One region of the Streptomyces sp. NPDC020299 genome, then DNA from elsewhere that is predicted to be linked to it. Evidence: riboswitches for the same ligand, from Rfam matches in the RefSeq annotation. Region 1 holds a riboswitch; each other region holds the start of a gene.

The links. A riboswitch is a leader RNA that binds a small molecule or an ion and turns the genes downstream of it on or off. The one in region 1 is predicted to bind cobalamin.
Region 2: another riboswitch for cobalamin. It lies ahead of ACH45E_RS42825 (cobalamin biosynthesis protein); the one in region 1 lies ahead of ACH45E_RS09630 (HoxN/HupN/NixA family nickel/cobalt transporter).
Region 3: another riboswitch for cobalamin. It lies ahead of ACH45E_RS15110 (CbtB-domain containing protein); the one in region 1 lies ahead of ACH45E_RS09630 (HoxN/HupN/NixA family nickel/cobalt transporter).
Region 4: another riboswitch for cobalamin. It lies ahead of ACH45E_RS13585 (prenyltransferase/squalene oxidase repeat-containing protein); the one in region 1 lies ahead of ACH45E_RS09630 (HoxN/HupN/NixA family nickel/cobalt transporter).

What each region holds. Positions count from the first base shown of each region.
Region 1 is NZ_JBIRWL010000003.1:379,927-385,628, reverse strand. It holds gene ACH45E_RS09645 (DUF4142 domain-containing protein) at 76-864, shown strand; gene ACH45E_RS09640 (glycoside hydrolase family 13 protein) at 861-2,507, opposite strand; gene ACH45E_RS09635 (metalloregulator ArsR/SmtB family transcription factor) at 2,831-3,190, opposite strand; cobalamin riboswitch at 3,271-3,455, shown strand; gene ACH45E_RS09630 (HoxN/HupN/NixA family nickel/cobalt transporter) at 3,484-4,560, shown strand; gene ACH45E_RS09625 (nucleoside hydrolase) at 4,575-5,543, opposite strand; gene thrS (threonine--tRNA ligase) at 5,609-5,702, opposite strand, start outside.
Region 2 is NZ_JBIRWL010000030.1:57,020-62,721, reverse strand. It holds gene ACH45E_RS42830 (cobyric acid synthase) at 1-1,191, opposite strand, end outside; gene ACH45E_RS42825 (cobalamin biosynthesis protein) at 1,188-2,129, opposite strand; cobalamin riboswitch at 2,245-2,385, opposite strand; gene ACH45E_RS42820 (hypothetical protein) at 2,525-2,752, opposite strand; gene ACH45E_RS42815 (inorganic phosphate transporter) at 2,790-4,037, opposite strand; gene ACH45E_RS42810 (lysozyme) at 4,170-4,949, opposite strand; gene ACH45E_RS42805 (class II aldolase/adducin family protein) at 5,149-5,702, shown strand, end outside.
Region 3 is NZ_JBIRWL010000005.1:162,908-168,609, forward strand. It holds gene ACH45E_RS15100 (bifunctional YncE family protein/alkaline phosphatase family protein) at 1-2,337, shown strand, start outside; gene ACH45E_RS15105 (acyltransferase) at 2,640-3,731, shown strand; cobalamin riboswitch at 3,815-3,959, shown strand; gene ACH45E_RS15110 (CbtB-domain containing protein) at 3,996-4,217, shown strand; gene ACH45E_RS15115 (CbtA family protein) at 4,239-4,991, shown strand; gene ACH45E_RS15120 (histidine phosphatase family protein) at 5,073-5,663, opposite strand.
Region 4 is NZ_JBIRWL010000004.1:471,124-476,825, reverse strand. It holds gene ACH45E_RS13600 (ATP-binding cassette domain-containing protein) at 1-307, opposite strand, end outside; gene ACH45E_RS13595 (energy-coupling factor transporter transmembrane component T) at 304-1,404, opposite strand; gene ACH45E_RS13590 (SCO2322 family protein) at 1,391-2,053, opposite strand; gene ACH45E_RS13585 (prenyltransferase/squalene oxidase repeat-containing protein) at 2,050-3,282, opposite strand; cobalamin riboswitch at 3,395-3,524, opposite strand; gene ACH45E_RS13580 (phosphotransferase) at 3,595-4,260, shown strand; gene ACH45E_RS13575 (XRE family transcriptional regulator) at 4,481-5,131, shown strand; gene ACH45E_RS13570 (hypothetical protein) at 5,128-5,700, shown strand; gene ACH45E_RS13565 (MAB_1171c family putative transporter) at 5,700-5,702, shown strand, end outside.

The DNA.
Region 1 (5,702 bases):
CTTCCCCATCCGTACTCCAGTGCGTCCGAACCTCTCGCTTCGGCGGGCGGGATCCACTACCGGGCAGGAGGCACGGTGCGCTTTTCGCGGAACGCGACGGGAACTCTCTTCGTGGGCGGGGCCATGGCGGTGACGCTGGTAGCGATGGCCTACCCGAGCATGCTCGGGGTGTCCACCGTTTCCAGCGACCAGTCCCGGATCATCGCCAACACCCAGTGGGGCCCGCTGACGGAGGGCGACCGGGACTTCGTGGTGAAGGTGCGGGCGGCGGGACTCTGGGAGTACCCGGTCGGTCAGATCGGGCTGCAGAAGGGCCAGTCGCCGGCGGTCAAGACGGCCAGCAACCACCTGATCGACGGCCACGCCGCGCTGGACGTCTCCTGCCGCAAGATCGCGCCCCTGCTGAACATCACCCTGCCCAACATCGCGAGCCCCCAGCAGGAGGGCTTCGTCACCCAGCTGAAGAGTGACAGCGGCAAGCAGTTCGACATCGACTTCGCCAACATTCTGCGGATGACGCACGGCTCGATCTTCAACACCATCGCGAAGATCCGCTCCACCACCAAGAACTCGCTGGTGCGTGCCCTCGCCGACCAGGCCAACGACACGGTTCTGGACCACATGACGGTCATGGAGAAGACGGGCGACGTCGACTTCGACACGACCCTCAACACCCAGACCAACCCGCCGAAGATGCCGGCCACCATGCTGACCCCGCCCGCTCCGCCCGCCGGGCAGCCGCAGGTGGTGCTCACCGCGCCGCCGACCGAGACGTCGACCGCGCTGGACCTCAGCGGCCTGGGCGTCGGCTCGGCCCCCTCGGCACCCGCCGCCGCCCCCTCCCCCAGCGCGTCGGGCGGCTAAGCGAGCCACACGGTGGTGTCGGGCGGCAGGTTGCCTCCGTCCGGCACCGGCGTGCTGCTCAGCAGGACCTCCCCGGGCGGCAGCGGTACCGGCTCGGCGCCGAGGTTGGTGACGCACCGCCAGCCGTCCGAACGGGCGAACTGGAGGACACCGGCGGGTGCGTCCGGCGCCCAGGTCAGCGACTCGCCCTCGAGGAGCTTGCGGCGCAGGCGCAGTGCCCTGCGGTAGAACTCCAGGGTGGAGCCCTCGACACCGTCCTGCGCCTGGACCGCGTACGCGGCGAAGACCGGCGGCTGGGGCAGCCAGGCGCCGGCCGCGCCGAAGCCGTACGACGGGCCGCCGGCCGTCCACGGCAGCGGCACCCGGCAGCCGTCGCGGCCCTTGCGGACATGACCGCTCTGTTCCCAGATCGGGTCCTGGAGGACCTCGGTGGGCAGACCGGCCACCTCGGGCAGGCCGAGTTCCTCGCCCTGGTAGACGTACGCGGATCCGGGCAGCGCCAGCATCAGCAGGGTCGCCGCCCGGGCCCGGCGCAGCCCCGCCGCCTCGTCGATGCCGGGTGCCCGGCCGCCGGAGAGCAGCCAGGCGTCGGCGTCCGTGCCTGGCGGGAGCATCAGGCGGGAGGTGTGGCGTACGACGTCGTGGTTGGACAGGACCCAGGTGGCCGAGGCCCCTGCCGTGCGGGCCGTGTCCAGTGAGCCGGTGATGACGCGGCGCAGCTCGTCCGCTTCCCAACCCGCCTGTAGATACTCGAAGTTGAACGCCTGACCCAGTTCGTCCGGGCGGGCGTACAGGGCGCGTCGGGCATCCGGGACCCAGGCCTCGGCGACCGCCGTGCGGGGCGGGGAGTAGGCGTCGAAGATCTTGCGCCAGTCGCGGTAGATCTCGTGGACCTCGTCGCGGTCCCAGTACGGGTGGCTTCCCGGCGGTACGTGTTCCAGGGCCTCCTCCCCGGTCGGGTCGAGGTCGCCGACGTCGCGCAGCGGCTCGGTGAGGTCCTTGGCCAGGCCGTGGGCGACGTCGACACGGAATCCGTCGACACTCCGGTCGGACCAGAAGCGCAGGGTGGTGCGGAAGTCGGCGCGCACCTCCTCGTTGTCCCAGTTGAGGTCGGGCTGCTCGGCGGCGAACAGATGGAGGTACCACTGTCCGTCGGGAACCCGCTGCCAGGCGCTGCCGCCGAACACCGACTGCCAGTCGGTGGGCGGGAGTTCGCCGCGCTCGCCGCGCCCGGCGCGGAAGACGTAGCGGTCGCGGGCGGCGGAACCGGGCCCGGCGCGCAGCGCCTCCTGGAACCACGGGTGCCGGTGCGAGGTGTGGTTGGGGACGATGTCGACGACGACCTTCAGCCCCAGCCGGTGGGCCTCGGCGACCATGGCGTCGAAGTCGTCCAGCGTGCCGAGACGGGGGTCGACGTCCCGGTGGTCGGCGATGTCGTAGCCGCCGTCGGCGAGTTCGGAAGGATAGAAGGGGCTCAGCCACAGGGCGTCGACGCCCAGCGCGGCCACATGGTGCAGGCGCTCGGCGATGCCCCGGATGTCACCGAGCCCGTCGCCGTCGGCGTCGGCGAAGCTGCGGGGATAGACCTGGTAGATGACGGCCTGGCGCCACCAGTCGGGATTCCTGGACGAAAGGTCGGTCACGGCGGCTCCCTCGGAAAGGACGACGGGGAGAGCCTGTCCACATTGCCGGGAAAGCGAACCCTCACACTCCACGGAGTAGATCATTCCGGGCACATGCCCGCCGGGGGCGCTGCGGTGCTCCTCGCGGGTGGCACGGCCATCGTCCTCGCGACGCACCGGTCAGCCTCCGTCGACCGCGCAGTGCCCGAGCAAGTGACATCCACCGGCACGCCGATCCCATCCGCCTCCGAGTCGACCCCACCCCCGACGCCCGACGCTCGCGGCAGCGCCTCCGGCAGCCTCGCCGGAGGCGAGACGCGGCCATCGTCGTCGCGACTCGCCGGTCAGCCTCCGTCGGCCGCGCAGTGGCTGAGCAGGCTCTGAACCTCCGCGTCCACCACCCGGTACCTGACCACCCGCCCTTCCTTCTCCCCCGCCACGACCCCCGCGGCCCGCAGCAGCCTGAGCGCCTGCGACACCGCGGGGTCGTTCATTCCCGTCGCGATCGCCAGATCGGACACGGCGAGCGGGCCGGTGCGGTGCAGGGCGAGCAGCAGAGCGAGCCGCTTGGCGTCGGCGAGCAGCGAGAAGCGGTCGGCCCAGGCGCGCACATGGCCGGGTTCGCCGATCGCGGCGATGGCGTCGCACACCCGGTGACCGTCGATGGTGCGACGGTCCGCGCGGTCGGCAGGCACGAGATGCATACCGTCATATTCGCAGGCGCGGTTCTGTGATCTTCAATACCTGCGCAGGTACGCAGCTTTGCAGACAACTGCCCACCCCCCTACGGTGGGCGGGCCGTGGTGTTCGGGAAGTCGATGCGATGTCGACGCGGCCCTCGCCACTGTGATCGGGGAGTTCCCGTCCCGTCCGGCACCCGCCGGGCCACTGGTCGTACGACCGGGAAGGCAGGGACGGAGGACGTCATACCCGTAAGCCAGGAGACCGGCCACGGCAGCTCACGAAGTGATCCACGAGGTGCTGGAGCGTGAACCGGATGACCCTGCCCGAGACCCGGCCCGAGACCAAGGCCGCCTCCTTCCGCTGGCGGCGCGAGGACACCGTCAAGACCGCCGGGCTGATGGGTGTGATCGCCGCCCTCCACGTCGTCGCCTTCGGCATCCTGTTCCTCCTCGTCGCCCCCGGTCACTACGAGGTCGGCTCCAATGCCTTCGGCATCGGGCTCGGCGTCACCGCCTACACCCTCGGCATGCGGCACGCCTTCGACGCCGACCACATCGCCGCGATCGACAACACCACCCGCAAACTGATGGCGGACGGCAAGCGGCCGGTGTCGGTGGGCTTCTGGTTCGCGCTCGGGCACTCCAGCGTCGTGGTCCTGCTTGCCGCGATGATCGCCGGCGGCACACAGCTGGCGGGCCGGGTGATGAACGAGAACTCCCGTACCCACCAGGTGCTGGGCGTCATGGGTACGACGGTCTCGGCCACGTTCCTCTATCTCGTGGCCGCGCTCAACCTGGTCGCCCTCTTCGGCATCCTGCGCGTCTTCCGGGCGATGCGGGCGGGTTCGTACGACGAGCAGGAGCTCGAACAGCACCTCGACTCCCGGGGCTTCATGAACCGCGTCCTCGGCCGCCTCACCAGGTCCATCACCCGCCCGGGCCAGATGTTCCCGCTGGGCTTCCTCTTCGGCCTCGGCTTCGACACGGCGACCGAGGTCACGCTGATGGTGATGGCCGGCTCGGGCGCGGCGGCGGGCCTGCCCTGGTACGCGATCCTCTGCCTCCCCCTCCTCTTCGCCGCCGGGATGAGCCTGTTCGACACCCTCGACGGCACGTTCATGAACTTCGCCTACCAGTGGGCGTTCTCGAACCCGGTGCGCAAGGTGTTCTACAACCTCACCATCACCGGCCTGTCCATCGCCGTCGCCTTCGTCATCGCCACGATGGAACTCCTCGGCCTCGAACTCGGCAACGTCGGCTATCTCATCGTCGGCCTGTTCGTGGTGGTGTGGGCGGCGGCGGTGGCGTACTGGAAGGTGGCGAGGGTCGAGGAACGCTGGACGCCTCAGCCCCAGACCGAGACCCCGGCCCCCGCCACGACCGACCAGTAAGCCCGCCGCTCCGCCTACGGCCGCTCGACCGTCTCCAGGTACAGCTTCACGAACCGGTCGACGTCCACGTCCAACGCCACGTCCACCAGGGCCTGTTCACGGACGCCCTCGTGGATCTCGGACTCGCCAGGCCGGGGCCGGCGGTCGACGATCGTCTGCCCCCGGCCCGGACCGGGCGCGAGACAGACCTCGACGGGCAGCAGCCGGGTGGTGATGCCCTCCGGGTCGGCGACCGCGCAGACCGCGCCCGCGTCACCCAGGCCGCCCGCCGCCTCGGCCTCGGGGGAGCCGCCCTGTGTGGCCGGCCGGTGCGCGAGCAGCTCGCCGGCCAGCCGGGTGCCGGGCTCGGCACTCGCCCGCAGCCGTCGTACGTGGACGCCGGGGACGACGACCCGCTGGAAGACGTCCAGCCCGTACATGGTGATCGGCACACCCGCGGTGAGCAGGACCGCCGCCGCCTCCGGATCGTGCCAGACGTTGAACTCGGCGACGGGCGTGGCGTTCCCGGTGGCCACCGCGCCGCCCATGAACACGATCCGCTCGATGTTGCCGGTCACCTCCGGATGGGTGCGCAGCAGCAGCGCGATGTTCGTGAGCGGGGCCGTCGGGATCAGGGTGACCGGACGGGGCGAGGCGAGGATCTCGCGGCGCAGCAGCGTCACCGCGTCCACGGCGGCCGGGGCCCGGGTGGGCGCGGGCAGCCCCAGGTCGCCCATACCGTCGTGCCCGTGCACGTGCCGGGCCGAGCGGGACGGCTCGATCAGCGGCCGCTCGGCACCCCGGGCCACCGGAACGTCCGGCGCGCCCGCCTGCTCCAGCACGGTCAGCGTGTTGCGGACCACCCCGTCGACGTCCGTGTTCCCGGCCACGCACGTCACCGCGCGCAGCTCCAGGTCCGGGTGGCGGACGGCGAACAGCAGGGCGAGGGCGTCGTCGACACCGGTGTCGCAGTCGATGATCACGGGAATGGGCTGACCGGTCACGGCGGACTCCTTCCGTTCGTACCCGACCCTAGGACAGGTCTGGGACGGCCCCCTATGTCACCAGGTCACTCCCACAGTCCGGTACCGCGCGCCGCCACCCGGTCGCCGATCCGCCGCAGCAGGTCCTCGACCGGTAGAGCCCCGGGCCGCCGGCCGTCC
Region 2 (5,702 bases), on a different contig from region 1:
GATCTCGTATCCTTCGACCGGCTCGCCGAGGGCTTCCCCGACAGGCCGGGTGAGGGTCTTCTCGCGGGCGAACCGCACGCGGACGGGAAGGACCCCGAGGCCGTGTACCTGCCCGGCGCGCGACTCGACCTCGTCCTCGATGTGCTCACCGAGGATCTGGAAGCCGCCGCAGATGCCGAGCACGGGCCGCTGTTCGGCGGCCCTGCGGACGAGCGCCTCGGCAAGCCCCCGCTCCCGCAGCCACTCCAGGGCCCGGACCGTGCCCCGCGTCCCCGGGATCACCACGAGGTCGGCGTCGGCCAGTTCCTCCGGCCGGTCCACGAACCGCACCACGACACCCGGTTCGGCGGCCAGCGCGTCCACGTCCGTGAAGTTGGACATCAGCGGGATCGCGCACACGGCGACCCGCAGCACGTCCTCGCCGACGGGCGGGGCGGTGTTCGACTCGCGGACCGTGCCCCGCAAAGACACCCGCAGTCCGTCCTCCTCGTCGATGCCGAGCCCGTGCCGGAAGGGCAGCACGCCGTACGTCCGCCGCCCGGTGAGCCCGAGCAGCATGTCGAGGCCGGGTTCCAGCAGGGAGACGTCGCCGCGGAACTTGTTGACGAGGAACCCGGCGACGAGTTCCTGGTCCTCGGGGGAGAGCAGGGCGACGGTCCCGAAGAAGGAGGCGAAGACGCCCCCGCGGTCGATGTCGCCGACGACGAGCACGGGCAGCCGCGCGTTCCTCGCGATCCCCATGTTCACGATGTCGGTCCGCCGCAGATTGATCTCGGCGGGCGAACCGGCGCCCTCACAGATCACCGCGTCATACGTGCCCCGCAACTCCTCCAGGCACTCCAGCACGGTCCCCAGCAGCCGCTGCTGGCGCCCCCCGTGGTAGCCACGGGCGCTCAGCTCGCCCACGGGCTTGCCCAGCAGCACCACTTGGCTGCTCTGTTCCCCACCGGGCTTGAGCAGCACGGGATTCATCAGCGCGGTCGGCTCGACCCGGCACGCCTGCGCCTGCATGGCCTGTGCCCGCCCGATCTCCGCGCCCTGGCGCGTCACGAACGAGTTGAGGGACATGTTCTGCGCCTTGAAGGGCGCGACCTTGACCCCCTGCCGCACCAGCCAGCGGCAGATCCCGGCCGTGACGACGCTCTTGCCCGCGTCGGAGGTGGTGCCGGCGACGAGGAGACCCCCGCTCATTTCCCACGTCCCTTCACGAGGATGCGCGCGGCGGCGGTGACGCCGAGCGCCAGGAGACCGACGCGCCTGGAGAGCCGTACGGCCCGGTCGATGTCGGGCACGGCGACGGCGCGTCCCTCCTGGTGGAGCACCGGCCGGTGCTCCACCCGCCCGCCGTACGAGAGCGTCCCGCCCAGCCGCACGCCGAGCGCCCCCGCGAACGACGCCTCCACGGGCCCGGCGTTGGGGCTCGGGTGCCGGTCCGCGTCGGCCCGCCAGGCCCGTACGGCACCGCGGCGGTCGTCCCCGGCCGCGGCGGCCAGTACGGCGGTCAACCGCGCCCCCGGCCAGCCCGCGAGGTCGTCCAGCCGGGCCGAGGCCCACCCGTACCGCCGGTATCGGGGCGACTTGTGCCCGACCATGGCGTCGAGGGTGTTGACGGCCCGGAAGCCCAGCAGACCCGGGACCCCGCCCACGGCTCCCCACACCAGGGCCCCCACCACCGCGTCGGAGGTGTTCTCGGCGACGGACTCCACCACGGCCCGGGCGATCCCGTCGGCGTCGAGCGCCTGCGGATCCCTTCCGCACAGGTGCGGCAGCCGCGCCCGGGCGGCCTCTACGTCCCCGGCCTCCAGGGCACGCCCGATGCCACGGGCCTCGCGGGCGAGGGAGGTTCCGCCCACGACGGCCCAGGTGGCGGCGGCGGTCAGCGCGACGGAGGCGGCACGGGAGGGACGTACGGCCGCGGCGGCGACGGCTCCCAGGCCGGCGGCACCGCCCACGCACACCGCGGTGTGCAGCGCGCCCCACCCCCGGTGGTCCCGCCACAGCACCCGCTCGACGGCACCGGCGGCCCGCCCGAACGCGGCCACCGGATGCCCGCGCCGCGGGTCACCGAGCAGATGGTCGCCGAGGAGGCCGGCGGCGGCGCCGTACGCGAAGACGCGATCGGCACGCATCGGCTCAGCCGGCCGTGGGGGCGGGCAGCGATCTGGTGCGGTACCTGAGAGCCTGCGCTCTCAAACGGCAGGCGAGCATGGCGATATGTCCTCACTCAGGGTGTCCGCGCCCTGGTTCGACGAGACCGGCGGTGGGAGTTCCTGGCTCCCGGGGCTACCTACCCCGGTGACAGTGGCGGGACCGCGCCGGATTCACACCGGCTTCCTCCCTTGCCGCCGTACATGGCTCCGGAAGTCCACCACGGCCCCGGAAGGGCCGTCAACTTGCCGTTGACCTGCACGGGGAGAGTGTGCTGAGGCCCACATCGAAGCCCGGGTGGTGGTGGGGCGGCATGCGAAAGGCTCCTTCCCGAAGACTTCGAAGTCTTCGGGAAGGAGCCTGTTCGAGGCCTGGGTCAGGCCTTGTGCATGATCAGGTAGATCCCGTAGGCCACCGCTGCCGCGCACGCCGCGAAGCACACGTACGCCCCGGTGACGGCCAGCGCCGCCGAGTCGCCCTGCGCGACGGCGCGTTCGCGTCGTGACAGGCCCTGGACGCCGAGGGTGAAGAGGGCCACCAGGCCGACGGTGACCGCGAGGCTGACGCCGAAGACGGAGCCGAGGGCTGCCCAGTCGATCTTCATAACAGAGGCTGCTTTCTTGGTGCCCGGGTGCCCGGGATCAGACGGCGGCGGCCGGCGGGGTCGCCGGGTCGGCGGCGACGGGTGCCGCAGGGGACGGGATCGTGGCCGACAGGTCCTCGGCCACCACACCCACCGGGGGCGGGGTGACGACGGCGATCGCGGTGGTGATCACGCCGGCCGGCTCCTCGGTCTCGTTGACGTTGCTCGCGTCGACCACCTCGCGGCGGGAGAGCTTCCAGATCGCGGCGCTGGAGGCCACGAGGAAGACCGCCACCAGCGCGGTGCCCCAGTCGCCGAGGTCGGTGACCGTCTCGGCGAGCGCGCCGACCAGCGCGGCGGCCGGGAGGGTCAGCGCCCAGGCGACGAACATCCGGGTCGCCGTGGACCAGCGGACCACTCCGCCCTTGCGGCCCAGGCCCGCGCCCATCACGGAGCCGGAGACGACATGGGTGGTGGAGAGGGAGAAGCCGAGGTGGGAGGAGGCGAGGATGGCGGTCGCGGCGCTGGTCTGGGCCGCGAAGCCCTGCCGCGGCTCCAGTTCGGTCAGGCCCTTGCCCATGGTGCGGATGATGCGCCAGCCGCCGATGTAGGTGCCGAGCGCGATGGCCATGCCCGCGGAGAGGATCACCCAGGTGGGAGGGTTGGAGCCGGGGGCGATGGAACCGCCGGCGATCAGCGCGAGGGTGATGATGCCCATCGTCTTCTGCGCGTCGTTGGTGCCGTGGGCGAGGGAGACCAGACCGGCCGAGGCGATCTGGCCGGCGCGGTAACCCTTGCGGGTGGCCTCGCCCTCGGCGTTCTTGCCGATGCCGTAGGAGAACCGGGTGGCGAGCATCGCCGCGATGCCCGCGACGACCGGCGCGGCGACCGCCGGGAGCAGCACCTTGGTGACGAGGACGTCACCGTGGACGGCACCGAAGCCCGCGGAGGCGACGGTGGCGCCGATCAGGCCGCCCATGAGGGCGTGCGAGGAACTGGAGGGCAGCCCCACCAGCCAGGTGACCAGGTTCCAGAGGATCGCGCCGACCAGGGCGGCGAATATGACCTCGGGACGTATGCCGTTCTCGTCGACGAGACCCTTGGAGATCGTGTTGGCGACCTCCACGGAGAGGAAGGCGCCCACAAGGTTGAGCGCGGCGGACATGGCCACCGCGACCTTGGGCTTGAGTGCACCGGTCGAGATGGTGGTGGCCATCGCGTTGGCGGTGTCGTGGAAACCGTTCGTGAAATCGAACGCAAGTGCGGTTACGACCACAATCGCGAGGATCAGCGAGAAGCTTTCCATTTACCCAGGCATTCTTTCGAGCGTCGTTGGCTGGTTGACCGTAAGCAACCTGGGTGAACGGAAGATGAACTGGGATGGGCATTGTGGTGCCGGATACGGAGGTGGCCGTTCCGCTCCGGTTTGGCCCTTCGGCTAGTCGCCCCTCGCGAACGACTTCAGTCCGGCCGGGGAGCCGTTGAAGAGATTTTGGTCACCCGGAAGGCTGCCGCTGTTGTCGTACTGCCAGAAGGTCCAGTGCGACCACCCGGCCGGCAGGGCGCCGGGGTCCCCGGAGTGGCGGGCGAGCCACAGCGCGTGGTCGGCGAAGGCGCGGCTGCGGCCGGTGCAGTCGTTCCACCAGTGGGCGGTGGAGTAGATCACCGGGCGGCGGCCGGTCTCCCGTTTCATCTCGTCGCTGAAGTCCTGGATCCAGTCGACCATCCTCGCCCTGCTCAGGCCGTAGCACTTGTGCCCGCCGTCGTACGGGTTGTACTCGATGTCCAGTGCGGGCGGCAGTGTCCAGCCGTCGGCGGTCCAGGAGCCGCCGTGGCGCACGAAGTACGCGGCCTGGGCGGCTCCCGGCGACTCGTCCGGCAGTGCGAAGTGGTACGCCCCCCTGATCAGGCCGGCCTCGCGCGAGCCGCTGTACTGCCGGGTGAAGTAGGGGTTGCGGTAGTCGGTGGACTCGGTCGCCTTGATGTAGACGAAGCGGGCGCCCTTGGCCTTCACTTCCGGCCAGTCGACGTTCTTCTGGTGGGACGAGACGTCGTGCCCCTTGGGCAGGCCCGCCGCCGTGGCCCGGGCGCCGGTGAGGGCCGCCGCCGCGACGGCGAGCGCCGCTGTGGCCGTCACGAGCAGGCGGGCGTGAAGGCGGGTGCGAAGGCGGGCGTGAAGGCGGGTGCGAAAACGTGTACGAAGATGGTACAAGTCCATGATTCCCCCCGGAATGGCGACATGCACGACGAAACGTGCAAAGAGTATTGGAAGATCGTGTGATGAACGATGATCTCCGGCCAAGCGTGAGTAGGGAGGTATTTATGGAGCTATGCACCTTTTCGGGGAGGGCTCGATTCCGGCCTGGACAGCGCCACCGTGACGCCGCGTCAGCAGCCGCCCTGGCAGGATCACGGCCATGGCTGAAGAGAGCAGGGGCGTGCGTGAGCAGGAGTCACGGGCCTGGGAGGCGCTGGTCGCGACGGCCCGCCGGACCGTGGCCGAGGGACTCGTCGTCGGCACCTCCGGCAACGTGTCGGTACGCGTCGGCGACACCGTGCTGGTCACGCCGTCGGGCGTCCCGTACGACCGGCTGACGCCGTACGACGTGACCGGCGTCGACCTCACCGGACGGCAGGTGCTCGGCACACTGGTGCCGACCAGCGAACTGCCCATGCACCTCGCCGTGTACCGCACCACCGGCGCCGCCGCCGTCGTGCACACGCACGCCGTGCACGCCACGGCCGTCTCGACCCTCGTCACCGAACTCCCGGCGGTCCACTACATGACCTGCGCGCTCGGCGGCCCCGTCCGAGTCGCCCCCTACGCGACCTACGGCACCGAGGAGTTGGCCGAGAACATGCTCCGCGCCCTCGCCGACCGCTCCGGCTGCCTCCTGAAGAACCACGGCACGATCACTCACGGCACCACCCTCGACCAGGCCTACGACCGCACCGCCCAGCTGGAATGGAT
Region 3 (5,702 bases), on a different contig from region 1:
GAGGGCCCGGCGTACTCGCCCGACGGCAAGCAGCTGTGGCTGGGCCAGAGCGACGGCTACACCAAGTTCACCGTGAACGCGGACGGCACCCTCGCCAACCCGACGACCGTCCCGATCCCGGCCGGCGGCTCCCAGCACGCACTGGTGGGTGCGGCGGTGTTCTCGGCGGACGGCTCCACCGTGTACTCCGCGGTCAACGGCCAGAACCGGGTGGTCGCCATCGACGCGGCGACCGGAACCGTCAAGCAGAGCTGGGCCGTGGGCAACGCCCCCCGTGGCATCGCCATGGCCGGCGACAAGCTCTACGTCAGCAACGAGGGCGGGCGTCCGGCCAAGGCCGGCGACACCACGATGAACTCCTACGGCACCCAGGTGCCGGCCGACCCGGACACCGGTGCCGCCACCACCGGCACGGTCAGCGTCATCGACCTGGCGGACCCGTCCGCCGCCGTCGGGAGCATCGACGTCGGTCTGCACCCGACCGCGGTGTACGCCAAGAAGGGTGCGGTGTTCGTCACCAACACCGCCGACAACAACGTGTCGGTCATCAGCACCGCCAAGGACAAGGTCGTACAGACCATCGCCACCCAGCCGTGGCCGGAGGCGAAGGTCGGCTACGAGCCCGACGCGGTGACACTCACCGACGACGGCCGTCTGCTGGTGACGCTCGGCCGCGCCGACGCGGTCGCCGTCTACCGCTACACCTCCCCCCAGCAGCCGGCCAGTTACGTCGGCCTGCTCCCCACCGACTACTTCCCCTCGGAGATCGCCACCGTGGGAAAGAACGTGGTCGTCTCCAACACCCGTGGCATAGACGCCCGTCGCCCCGACAACGCCGGGCACGGCACCCACGACACGACGTCGAGCCTGACGCGGTTCACGCTCCCGGACGACAGCGTCATCAGGGACCGGACGGCCAAGGTCTTCAAGCAGAACGGCTGGACCCGCGGCTCGGTCACGTCGGCCGACGGCAAGAGCCACGCCAAGCCCACGCCGGTCCCGGCGCGGCTCGGCGACCCCTCGACGATCAAGCACGTCTTCCTGCTCGTCAAGGAGAACCGCACCTACGACCAGGTCTTCGGTGACCTGCCGCAGGGTAACGGCGACCCGTCGCTCACGACGTTCGGCGCGAACGTGACGCCGAACCAGCACGCGCTGGCCCAGCAGTTCGGGTTGTACGACAACTTCTACGACGTCGGCACGAACTCCGCCGAGGGCCACAACTGGCTGATGCAGTCGGACAACCCGGAGTACACCGAGTCCTCGGCCGGTGAGTACACCCGCAGTTACGACACCGAGGACGACGTTCTCGGCCACCAGAAGTCCGGCTTCATCTGGACCGGTGCGCAGGCGGCCGGCAGATCCGTCAAGGACTACGGTGAGTTCCAGTCGATCGAGAGCAAGCCGGCCGGCGCGACCTGGCAGAACCTGTACTGCGACGCCAAGAACATGGACGCGACGGGGCAGCAGACCGCCTACCCCATCAAGACGGGCTCGGCGATCCCGTCGCTCAACAAGGTGGCGGTGCCCGGCTTCCCGCTGTTCGACCTCGACGTCCCGGACGTCTACAAGTACCAGATCTGGAAGCAGGACTTCGAGAAGGACGGTCCGGCGAACCTGAACATGTTCTGGTTCTCCAACGACCACACCGGTGGTCCGGCGAACGCGTCCGCCGAGGTCGCGGACAACGACCTCGCGGTCGGCAGGATGGTCGACGAGATCTCCCACAGCACGTACTGGAAGGACTCGGCGATCTTCGTGGTCGAGGACGACTCCCAGAACGGCCTCGACCACGTCGACGGCCACCGGGCGCCGGTCCAGATCATCAGCCCCTGGGCCAAGCGCGGCACCGTCGACGACCACTACTACTCGCAGATCACGATGATGCGCACCATCGAGCAGATCCTCGGGATCCACCCGATGAACCAGAAGGACAGCGCGGCCACGCCGATGTACGGGGCGTTCACCCGGAAGGCGGACAACGCGCCGTTCACGGCGGTGCCCAACCGGACCTCGCTGACCCTCGGCGTGAACCCCCAGCCCTCCTGCGGCTCCGACACCCCGGCGCCCCAGGACACCAAGGCGGCGGCAGCGCCGACGTCCGCGGCGGTGCCCGCGGCCCAGCGGGGGCTCGCGGCGCAGTGGAAGACCTGGGCGTCGCACCAGCGGCTGACCGGCCCGAAGGCCGTCCCCGACTACGCGAACCCCACGCAGATGAACCGCTACACCTGGTACCAGACACACAACTGGACCAAGCCGTACCCCGGCGACGGCAAGGTCTACGCGCCCAACGACGTGCCGGGCGCCTACATCCCGTCACCCGAGTCCGACGGCTGACCTGACACGCCCCTGAGACGCCCCTGGCCGGCGTCACCGACGGCCAGGGGCGTCGCCGTGCTCGGGCTCGGCCTCCGGGCGTGCGGCATTGAACTCCCTCGCTGTGTGCGACGTATGAGTCACCGCGGGTGGCGCTGTGTCATCCGGACCGTGAGCGGTGGCTACGTGCGCTTCAACGCGGCGCCGAGAGGAAGGGCCGAACAATTTCATCATTATCGAGCCGTCCCGTCAGCAGCGAGTCTGACATAGCCGTCCTGGTACGGCAGGGGGGCGGGGGGAGCAAAGTCAACAGCGGTATTCATGTGCCGGGGCTCGACGGGCTCCGCGGTATGGCCGCACTGTATGTGGTCCTTTTTCATTGCTGGCTGCTGGCCTTTCCCGGGTTTCCCAGGAACTCGGGACCGTTCTGGCTGGGCTGGCTGATGTACGGGCGTCTCGCCGTCGTCTTCTTTCTCGTGCTGTCCGGTTTCTCGCTGGCTATTTCCCCGGCACGTCACGGGTGGCGACAGGGCGGTGTCGCACGGTTCCTGCGGCGTCGCGCCTGGCGAATCCTTCCGCCGTATTGGGCCGCACTCGCATTCAGCACGGTGGTCGGTTACTTTGTCGTGCCCGCCTCCCATCATGGGCCGCCGAACCTCAGAACAATCATCGTGTATGGGCTGGTGGCCCAGGATGTGTTCACGGCTCGCACGCCGAATGGTGCGTTCTGGTCGATCGCCGTGGAGGCGGAGCTCTATCTCGTCTTTCCCTTGCTGCTGTTCGTCCGGCGACGGCTGGGAGCGGTACTCCTGGTCACGGGCGTGACACTACTCGTGGCCCTGCGCGGGCTGTTGGCGGAAAACTCGTTACCCGTCGAGGGTGACAACTGGCTTGCCCCGAATCTCGCGCCCGTATTCGTTGCCGGTCTGGTCGGCGCGGGAATCATTGTCGCGCGGGAAAAGGTACGGCGCATGCCCTGGCATTGGTTCGCCGCTGTGGCCGTCATGCCGCTGATATTGCTCATAGTTGTCCAGGGATCGACCTGGACAATAAAGCACTACTTCTGGGTGGATCTCGCCGTCGCGCCCGCCATGACCATGTTTCTGGCGGCGATCGCCACCGGGCGTCCCGTCTCTGTGATGCGGCTTCTGGCCACGCGGCCCATGCGCGGCCTCGGCGACTTCTCGTACAGCCTTTACCTCATTCATCTGCCGATCGTCATGGTCATCGTTCGGAAAATCGCCCCGGATTACGTATCGGCCGGACTGCCCACGTTCTGTTTCACGGTGGTTCTGGGGCTGCCCGCTTCGATCCTGTCGGCCTGGCTGTTCGCAGAGCTCTTCGAGATGCCCTTCAAACGAAACCGATCCTGGAAGTCCATGCTCTCGGCGGCCCGCTCACGCCGGCACGGCTGACCCGCCTGACCCGCCTGCCCCGTGTGCGGCCGGCCGCGCGGCTCGAGAGGAAGATCACGCCGGGTGGTGCGGTCTTGGCCGTGTCCGCGTCACGCGGTACGGTCTGTCCGATATTGACGACGGCGAGACGGAAGCCGGTGGGAATCCGGCACGGTCGCGCCACTGTATGCCAGACGCCCTTCGGGGTGTCCGGCAAGTCAGACCCGTGGCCGTCGTCCTGTGCACCACCGAAATGGGACGCGAACTCCCGGAGGAGGTTCTGCCATGGCGCAGACCGTCGCCCAGCCGACAGCCACCACTCCCGCCGTGCCCGCCACGCTGCCGCTGAAGGCGATAGCCCCCTGGGCGGTCTTCTTCGGCATCCTGATGCTCGTCCTGCTGTACTTCGTCGGCGCCGAGCAGGGCGCCACCTCCGTGCTCAGCGGCACGGACGTCCACGAGTGGGTGCACGACGCCCGCCACCTGCTCGGCTTCCCCTGCCACTGACGCGAGGGACGCCGCACGCCCATGAATTCCGCAACGGTAAGAAATCTCCTCGTGCGGGGCATGCTCGCCGGCCTGGCCGCCGGCGTGCTCGCCCTGGTCGCCGCCTACCTTCTCGGTGAGCCGAGTGTCGACAAGGCGATCAGCTTCGAGGACGCCCACTCCCATGAGCACGAGATGGAGGTCGTCTCCCGCTCCCTGCAGTCCACGGCCGGGCTCGCCACCGGCGTCCTGGTCTACGGGGTCGCCTTCGGTGGCATCGCCGCGCTCGCGTACTGCTTCGCGCTGGGCCGGATCGGCCGCTTCGGCCCGCGTGCGACGGCGCTGCTGCTGTCCGGCTGCGCGCTGCTCGCCGTGTACGTCGTACCGTTCCTGAAGTACCCGGCCAACCCGCCGTCCGTCGGTGAGCCCGACACCATCGGCAAGCGGACCACCCTGTACTTCCTGATGATGGTGCTCAGCGTCCTTCTCGCGATCGGCGCCACCATACTGGGCAAGCGCCTGGCGCCCGGCCTGGGCACCTGGTGGGCGACGGTGGTCGCGGCGGCCGTGTTCGTCGTCGTGATCGGTCTGGCGTACGCGTTCCTGCCGGCGATCAACGAGGTGCCGAAGGACTTCCCGGCCACCCTGCTGTGGCGGTTCCGTCTGTCGGCCCTGGCCATCCAGACCGTCCTGTGGGGCGGATTCGGCCTGCTCTTCGGTGAGTTGGCCGAGCGGCAGCTGAATCCCAAGCCCGCGGCAGCCCCGTCGGGGCGGAGAGTTCCCGCCTCGAACTGAACGCTTCGGGATACGAGAGGGGGCCCTCGGAAACCTTCCGAGGGCCCCCTCTCGTGCAGGGCGGGACGCGCCCGTACGGCCTCAGCGCGCCGGGACGGTGTCCGACGCGGCCAGCGGCTGCCCGAGCCGCAGATTCCACCGTCCGGCCCGGCCACTGAGCTCCGTGGCCGTCAGCGGCGGTACGTCCAGCCGCCAGAAGGACGATGCGGGCAGGCCCAGTACATGAACGGCCGCGGCCCGTACGACTTCCGGCTCGACCACGGCGAGTGTACGGCCGTCCGTGTCCTGTGCGGCGTCCAGCCAGCGCCCGACCCGCTCGCACACGTCCCGCACCGACTCCCCACCGTGGGCTGCCCAGCCGGGGTCTGCGAGCCATTGGCCCACCGCCTCCGGCTCGGCAGCCGCCACCTCGTCAAGAGTGCTGCCCCGCCAGCGGCCCACGTCCAGACCCCGCAACTCCGGCGTCTGAACGGCCTCGAGACCGAGCGCCACCGCCGTCTCCCGACAGCGCACACTCGGAGACGCGGACACCCGGGCCGGCGCGGGCAACGACCCGGCCGCCGACCGGGCGCGGGCCGCCCCGACGCCGTCCAGCGAGTCGCCGTCGTAGAAGCGGGCCTGACGCAGCGACGGGCTCGTCGCGGCCGACACGAAGGTGACACGGCTCGTCACGTGGCTGCTCCTCCTGCGGTCGGCGTGGGACGCGGATCG
Region 4 (5,702 bases), on a different contig from region 1:
CGTCCTCCACGATGTCCGTGACGAAGTGCGCGAGGGGATCCTGGCCCACCGTGCCCACCACATCGGCGAGTTCACGCGGCTTGTGGGTACGGGTGTCCCGGCCGGCGACCGTCACCCGGCCGCGCAGGGTGCCGCCGGTGAAGTGCGGGACCAGCCCGCTGACCGCGCCCAGCACGGTGGACTTGCCCACGCCCGACGGGCCGGCGAGCAGCACGAGTTCGCCCTCGGGCACCTCGAAGTCCACACCGCGGACGGTTGGTTCGGCCGCGCCGTCGTAGGTCACGGAGACGTCCTCGAAGCGGATCACGACGACTCCTTGGTGACGGCGGGGGCGGCGGGGGCGCTTGGGGCGACGAAGGCGGGGAGGAGAGCGAGGAGCACGGCCGCCGCGGGCCAGAGGGGAAGTTCGGGTGCGGTCAGCGGTACGACCCCGGGGTGCAGGGCGTCCGGGTCGCGCACGGAGGCGAGCGTCAGCAGCGCGGCGACGGCCGCGCCGGACGCGGCGACCAGCCAGGCGCGCGCGTTCCAGGCGTCCGGCCGGTAGCGGGTGCGCAGGGTACGGCGGCCCCCGAGGCGCAGCCCCGCGAGGGCCGCGGCGACCCCGGCGACCATGACCGGCAGCCCGTACGTGCCGCCTTCCGCGGTGAGCAGGCCGTACGTGCCCGCGCAGACGCCGAGCAGGCCGCCCAGGGTGAGGGCGGCGGTCGTACGACGGATCCGGGCGGGGACGTCGGCGGTACGGCCGTAACCGCGGGCGTCCATCGCGGCGGCGAGCGCGACGGACCGCTCCAACGCGCCCTCCAGCACCGGGAGTCCGACCTGGAGCAGGCCCCGCAGGCCCCGGTCGGGGCGGCCGCGCAGCCGGCGGGCGGCGCGCAGCCGCTGGACGTCGGCGATCAGGTTCGGCGCGAAGGTGAGGGCGACGACCACGGCCACGCCCGTCTCGTAGAGCGCGCCGGGCAGGGACTTGAGCAGCCGGGCCGGGTTGGCGAGGGCGTTCGCCGCGCCGACGCAGATCAGCAGCGTGGCCAGCTTCAGGCCGTCGTACACCGCGAACAGCACTCCCTCGGCGGTGACTTCGCCGCCCAGGCGGATGCCCTGCGCCCAGTGGGGGAGCGGGACTTCGGGGAGGGTCACGAGCACGTGCGTGCCGGGGATGGGGGAGCCGAGCACCACCGCGAAGGTGAGGCGGACGAGGAGGACGGCGAGGGCGAGCTTGGCGAAGGCGCCGTAGGAACGGGCCCAGGGGGCGCTGCCGCGGTGGGTGGCCACGACGTATGCGGAAGCCGTGATCAGGAGGGCGAGGAGGAGGGGGTTGGTGGTGCGGGTGGCCGCGGTGCCCAGGCCTATGGACCACAGCCACCAGGCACCGGGGTGCAGGGCGGGGACGCTACGCGCGGCCACGGCGCCGAGCCCGCCATATCGCCGCCGCGCCCAGCAGCACGACGGCACCCACTCCCACCGGCAGGCCCACCGACGGGCCGTCCGACGTGCTGTGCGAGGGCTTGCTCCCGGCCCGTTCCTCGGCCGGCTTCCCCGCCGCCACCTGCTCCCCGCACCCCTTGCGCGGATACCCGTCGATCGCGCACAGCAGTGCGTTGGTGTCGTAGCGGAGCGGCCCGGCCACCGCGGCCAGCGCGTCCGCCGTCGTCCCGTCGCCGGAGACCGCCGCGCAGGCCGTCCGGCGGCCGGGCGGGGTTTCTCCGGAGGGGGCGTCGGCGGCCGTGCCGAAGTCGAGGACCAGGGCGATGCGCTTCCTGCCCTCCCGTGCGGGCACCTTGGCGCAGATCGCGTCGAAGTCCGCGGTGCCGCGTGGCCGCGTCGCACTGGCGGAGTCCTCGCTCACCGCGAAGCGGAAGCCCTGGACGTCGCCGTCGGCGGGACGCGCGGTGGACGGGCCCTGCGTGGCGTACGTCCAGTGGCCGCCGGTGCGCTCCCAGAAGGACCAGTAGCGGTAGCCGGTGGCCTGGGCCTGCCCGGCCGACACCACGCACAGGAGCGCGGCCAGGAGCGCGGCCAGGAGCGGCGCCCCGGCACGGCGGACGACGATCACGGCTGCTGCTTCCTGCGGCGGCCGCTGAGCAGGAAGCCGATGCCGATGCCGGCGACGAGGCCGGTGCCGACGATCCACCACACCTTCGTCCCCGAGTCGTGCTTCGCCGGCTTGGTCTCAGCGCCGGTCGCCCGTCCCGTTGCCGCCGTCTGCGGCGCCGGTCCGGTCGCGTCGAGCGCCCGCACCAGGTCCGTACCGCCGAAGTCGTGCGGGTCGGCGCCCATCGCGTGCGCGGCGAGGATCAGCTCGGCGTAGGCGGCGGGGCCGGACTGCTTCGCCCACTGCGCCGCGTGCTTCTCCAGCCAGGCGTACGGCCTTTGCGCCTGATCCGCCCAGCCCTGTGCGGCGAGGGCGACGACCGCGTCCGCGGTGTTGCCGTAGTCGGGCTGGTCCTTGGCGCCGGGGAGGCTGGAGGTGAGGTGGCCGGTGTCGTGCGTCTGGTCCGCCAGGTAGGCGGCGCCGTTGCGGGCGATCTGCTGCGGGGCGAGCGGCTTGTCGGAGTTGGCGCAGACGTAGCCCTCCTCCGGTGCCTTCCCGGCCGTCGTCACGAAGCCCTTGCCGAGCGAGCCCAGCACCCCGGCCGCCGTCGCGTCCGCGTTGGCCGCCAGTTTGCCCTTCTTGTCCGGCTGGTAGGCGAGGGCGCCGCCGCCGTCCTCGTCGCAGGGGATGGACCACTTGGCCAGCAGTTCGGCCGGGGTCCTGCCCTCGGTACGGAGCTGGAGGGGGTGCTCGCCGGCCGCCGCGAGGGCACCGATGACGACGGAGGTGGAGTTGGTGTCGCTGGGCGAGCCCGGCGTGTAACTCCAGCCGCCGTCCTCGTTCTGCATCGCCTTCAGCCAGACGGCGGCCTTGTGGACCTCCCCCTCGTGCTCGCCGAGCGCGTGCAGGGCCTGTACGGCGGCGGCCGTGCTGTTGGTGTCGGCCTGGGCGGAGGTCTTCGCGCACGACTTGGCGGGGTCCGGGCGGTAGGCGGCGAAGCCCCCGTCGGCGCACTGCTGCCCGACCAGCCAGTCGATGGCCTTCGCGGCGGGCCGGACACCGGCCGTGCGCTGGGCGAGCAGCGCGAGGGACTGCCGCCACACGCCGTCGTACTTCGGGTCCGTGCTGCCGTACAGCCCGGACGGGAGCGCCGTCGACGGGGAGGGCGACGGCGACGCGGCCGTGGCGGGCGCGGCTGCGGCTATGACGCCGACGGTGGCGAGAACCGCGGCGCTGCGGCGGACGTTCATGGTCGGCTACTGCCTCTCCCTGCGGGGGAGCACGGGCAGCACGGGGACACCCCGGGCGGCTCGGCTCCGTAGACCTCGACGGTGCCGCGCGCGGCGGGTTGCCGCGCACGTGAGCCGGTCAACGTCCGTACGGGGCAGTCCGGCTCACCGTCGTGACGGTTTACGGTTGCGGGTCAGCGCCGGAATTGCACCGGCTTCCCCCCGTACGGGTGTGATGACGCCCGGACACTGTACCCGGCGGTAGACAGCGGCTGGGAGGCGGCTGTGCGTCAGGGGAGTCAGGGGGCCGTGTGAGGTGGCTAGGGTCGCGTCATGCTGCCGACGGGGAGACCGCTGGGTTCCGGCCGGACGGCCGACGTGTACGAGATCGACGAGGCGTGGGTGCTGCGCCGCGACCGGGCGGGCCGGGGGGACGCCGCCGCGGACGGCGCGGTGATGGCGTACGTACGGGAGCACGGCTACCCGGTGCCCCGGGTGCGGCCGTCCGGCTCGCGCACCGACCTGGTGATGGAACGGCTGTCCGGACCGACCATGCTGGCCGCCCTCCTGGACGGCTCGCTGGGCGCGGCCGAGGCGGGCGCGGAACTCGCCCGGCTGCTGCGGCTGCTGCACGCCGTCCCCGCCCGGGACTCCGCCGCCCCCGGCGCCCGCGTCCTGCACCTGGACCTGCACCCCGACAACGTGATCCTCACCCCGGACGGTCCCCGGGTCATCGACTGGAGCAACGCCGAGGACGGGCCGCCCGGTCTCGACTGGGGCATGTCCGCGGTGATCCTCGCCGAGGTCGCCGTCGGCGGCGAAGCCCTCGCCGCCCCGGCCCGCGCGCTGCTCACCGCCTTGCTCGCCGCCCCGTCCGGCCTGACGGAGACGGGGCTGACCGAGGCGCGGCGGCGGCGCGCCGCCAATCCGACGATGAGCGCACGGGAGGTCGAACTCCTCGGGGAGGCCGTGGAGTTGGTACGGACGCTCATCCGCTGACGACCCGGGTTGTCCCGACCCCCGATGCCGCTCCCCCATAGGCGGCACCCGGGGCCGGGGCCGGGTGGCGTCATGATCCTGTCCCGCGCGAGCCTCAACTGTCAACGATTGCTGCCTAATTCAGCAGCTGTCATTGACATCACTTCTCGACCGGCGGGCGACCCGGTAGCCTCGCGTCAACTCAGCCACGAAACCGACGACATGCCCAGGGGGGACATCGGTGAGTGACGCCCACGCCCCGCTCGCCGGCCTGCTCGACCGGCTCGGGGAGCTGACCGAACGGCCGGGCCGGCTACCGGAGGTCCTGGACGTGGCCGGCCTCTCGTACCGCACCGGCATCCCCGCCGAGGTGGTCGCCCGACTGCTCGCGGGCGGCGCCGCCCCCGACACCGGGCTGGCCCAACGGGTGCGGCAGCGGCTCGACTTCATCCGCGAGACCCGGCGCAGACCGGACGGCAAGCGCTACTCGCTGGACGAGCTGGCCAGGATCGCGGGCACCAGCCGGCAGTGGCTGAGCGAGTGGCGCAAGAGCGGCATGCCGAGCCTGGAACACACCGACCGGCTGCGCAGGTTCTTCGGCCTCCCCGCCGGATACTTCACCGCGGACGAGCCGGAGGCCCTGTACGAGGCCCTCCTGCCGGTGCTCCAGAGCCTGGAGGCGCAGGCCGACCCGCTGCTGCGGCTGCGCGAGAGCGGACTGGTACGACTGGCCATGCGCGCCCCGCGGATGAACCCCCGTCAGCTCGCCACGCTCGCCGACCTGGCCGAGATGATCATCACATCCGAGGACACGGACCCGAGCGCCGGGAACACGGACACGGGTGCCGGGAACACGGACACGAGCGCGGACATCACGAAGGACCGTCAGTGAGCCGGAAAAGATCGCCGAAGCGCTTCCTCGCCCAGCTCGTCCGCGACACCGCCCGCACCCTGACCCCGCCGACCGGGCCCGAGGCGTTCCTGCACGCCGTGTGCGACACGCTCAGCCCGCGGCTGGACCGCCCCGTACGGCTCAAGTTCGTCGCCTTCCCGCCGGAGTTGGACGTCTCCGGGGTCACCTTCGCCAAGGACGACGAGTACATCGTCGTGGTCGAGGACCGCGCGCCCGGCGCGCACAAGTTCGTCATCGCGGGGCACGAGATCGGCCACATCTACTACCAGACCCTGGACGTCCACTACCCGGCCGGCCTGCCCGCCGCCGCGCGCCGGCTGCTGTCCCGGGCCGAGGAGGACATCCCCTGGGAGCGGGTGGTCGCCATGGCCACGCGGTCCCCGGCCGCCACGACCGCCGAGGCCGAGTGGGAGGCCGAGGAGTGCGGACTGCGCCTGGCGGCCAAGTACGCCAAGGTCGTCGGCCCCTCGGCCGCGCCCGGCCGGACGACCCAGGACACCCTGACCGACCGTCTGTCGTCGTCGCTGGGCAACGCCGGCGGCCTGTGATG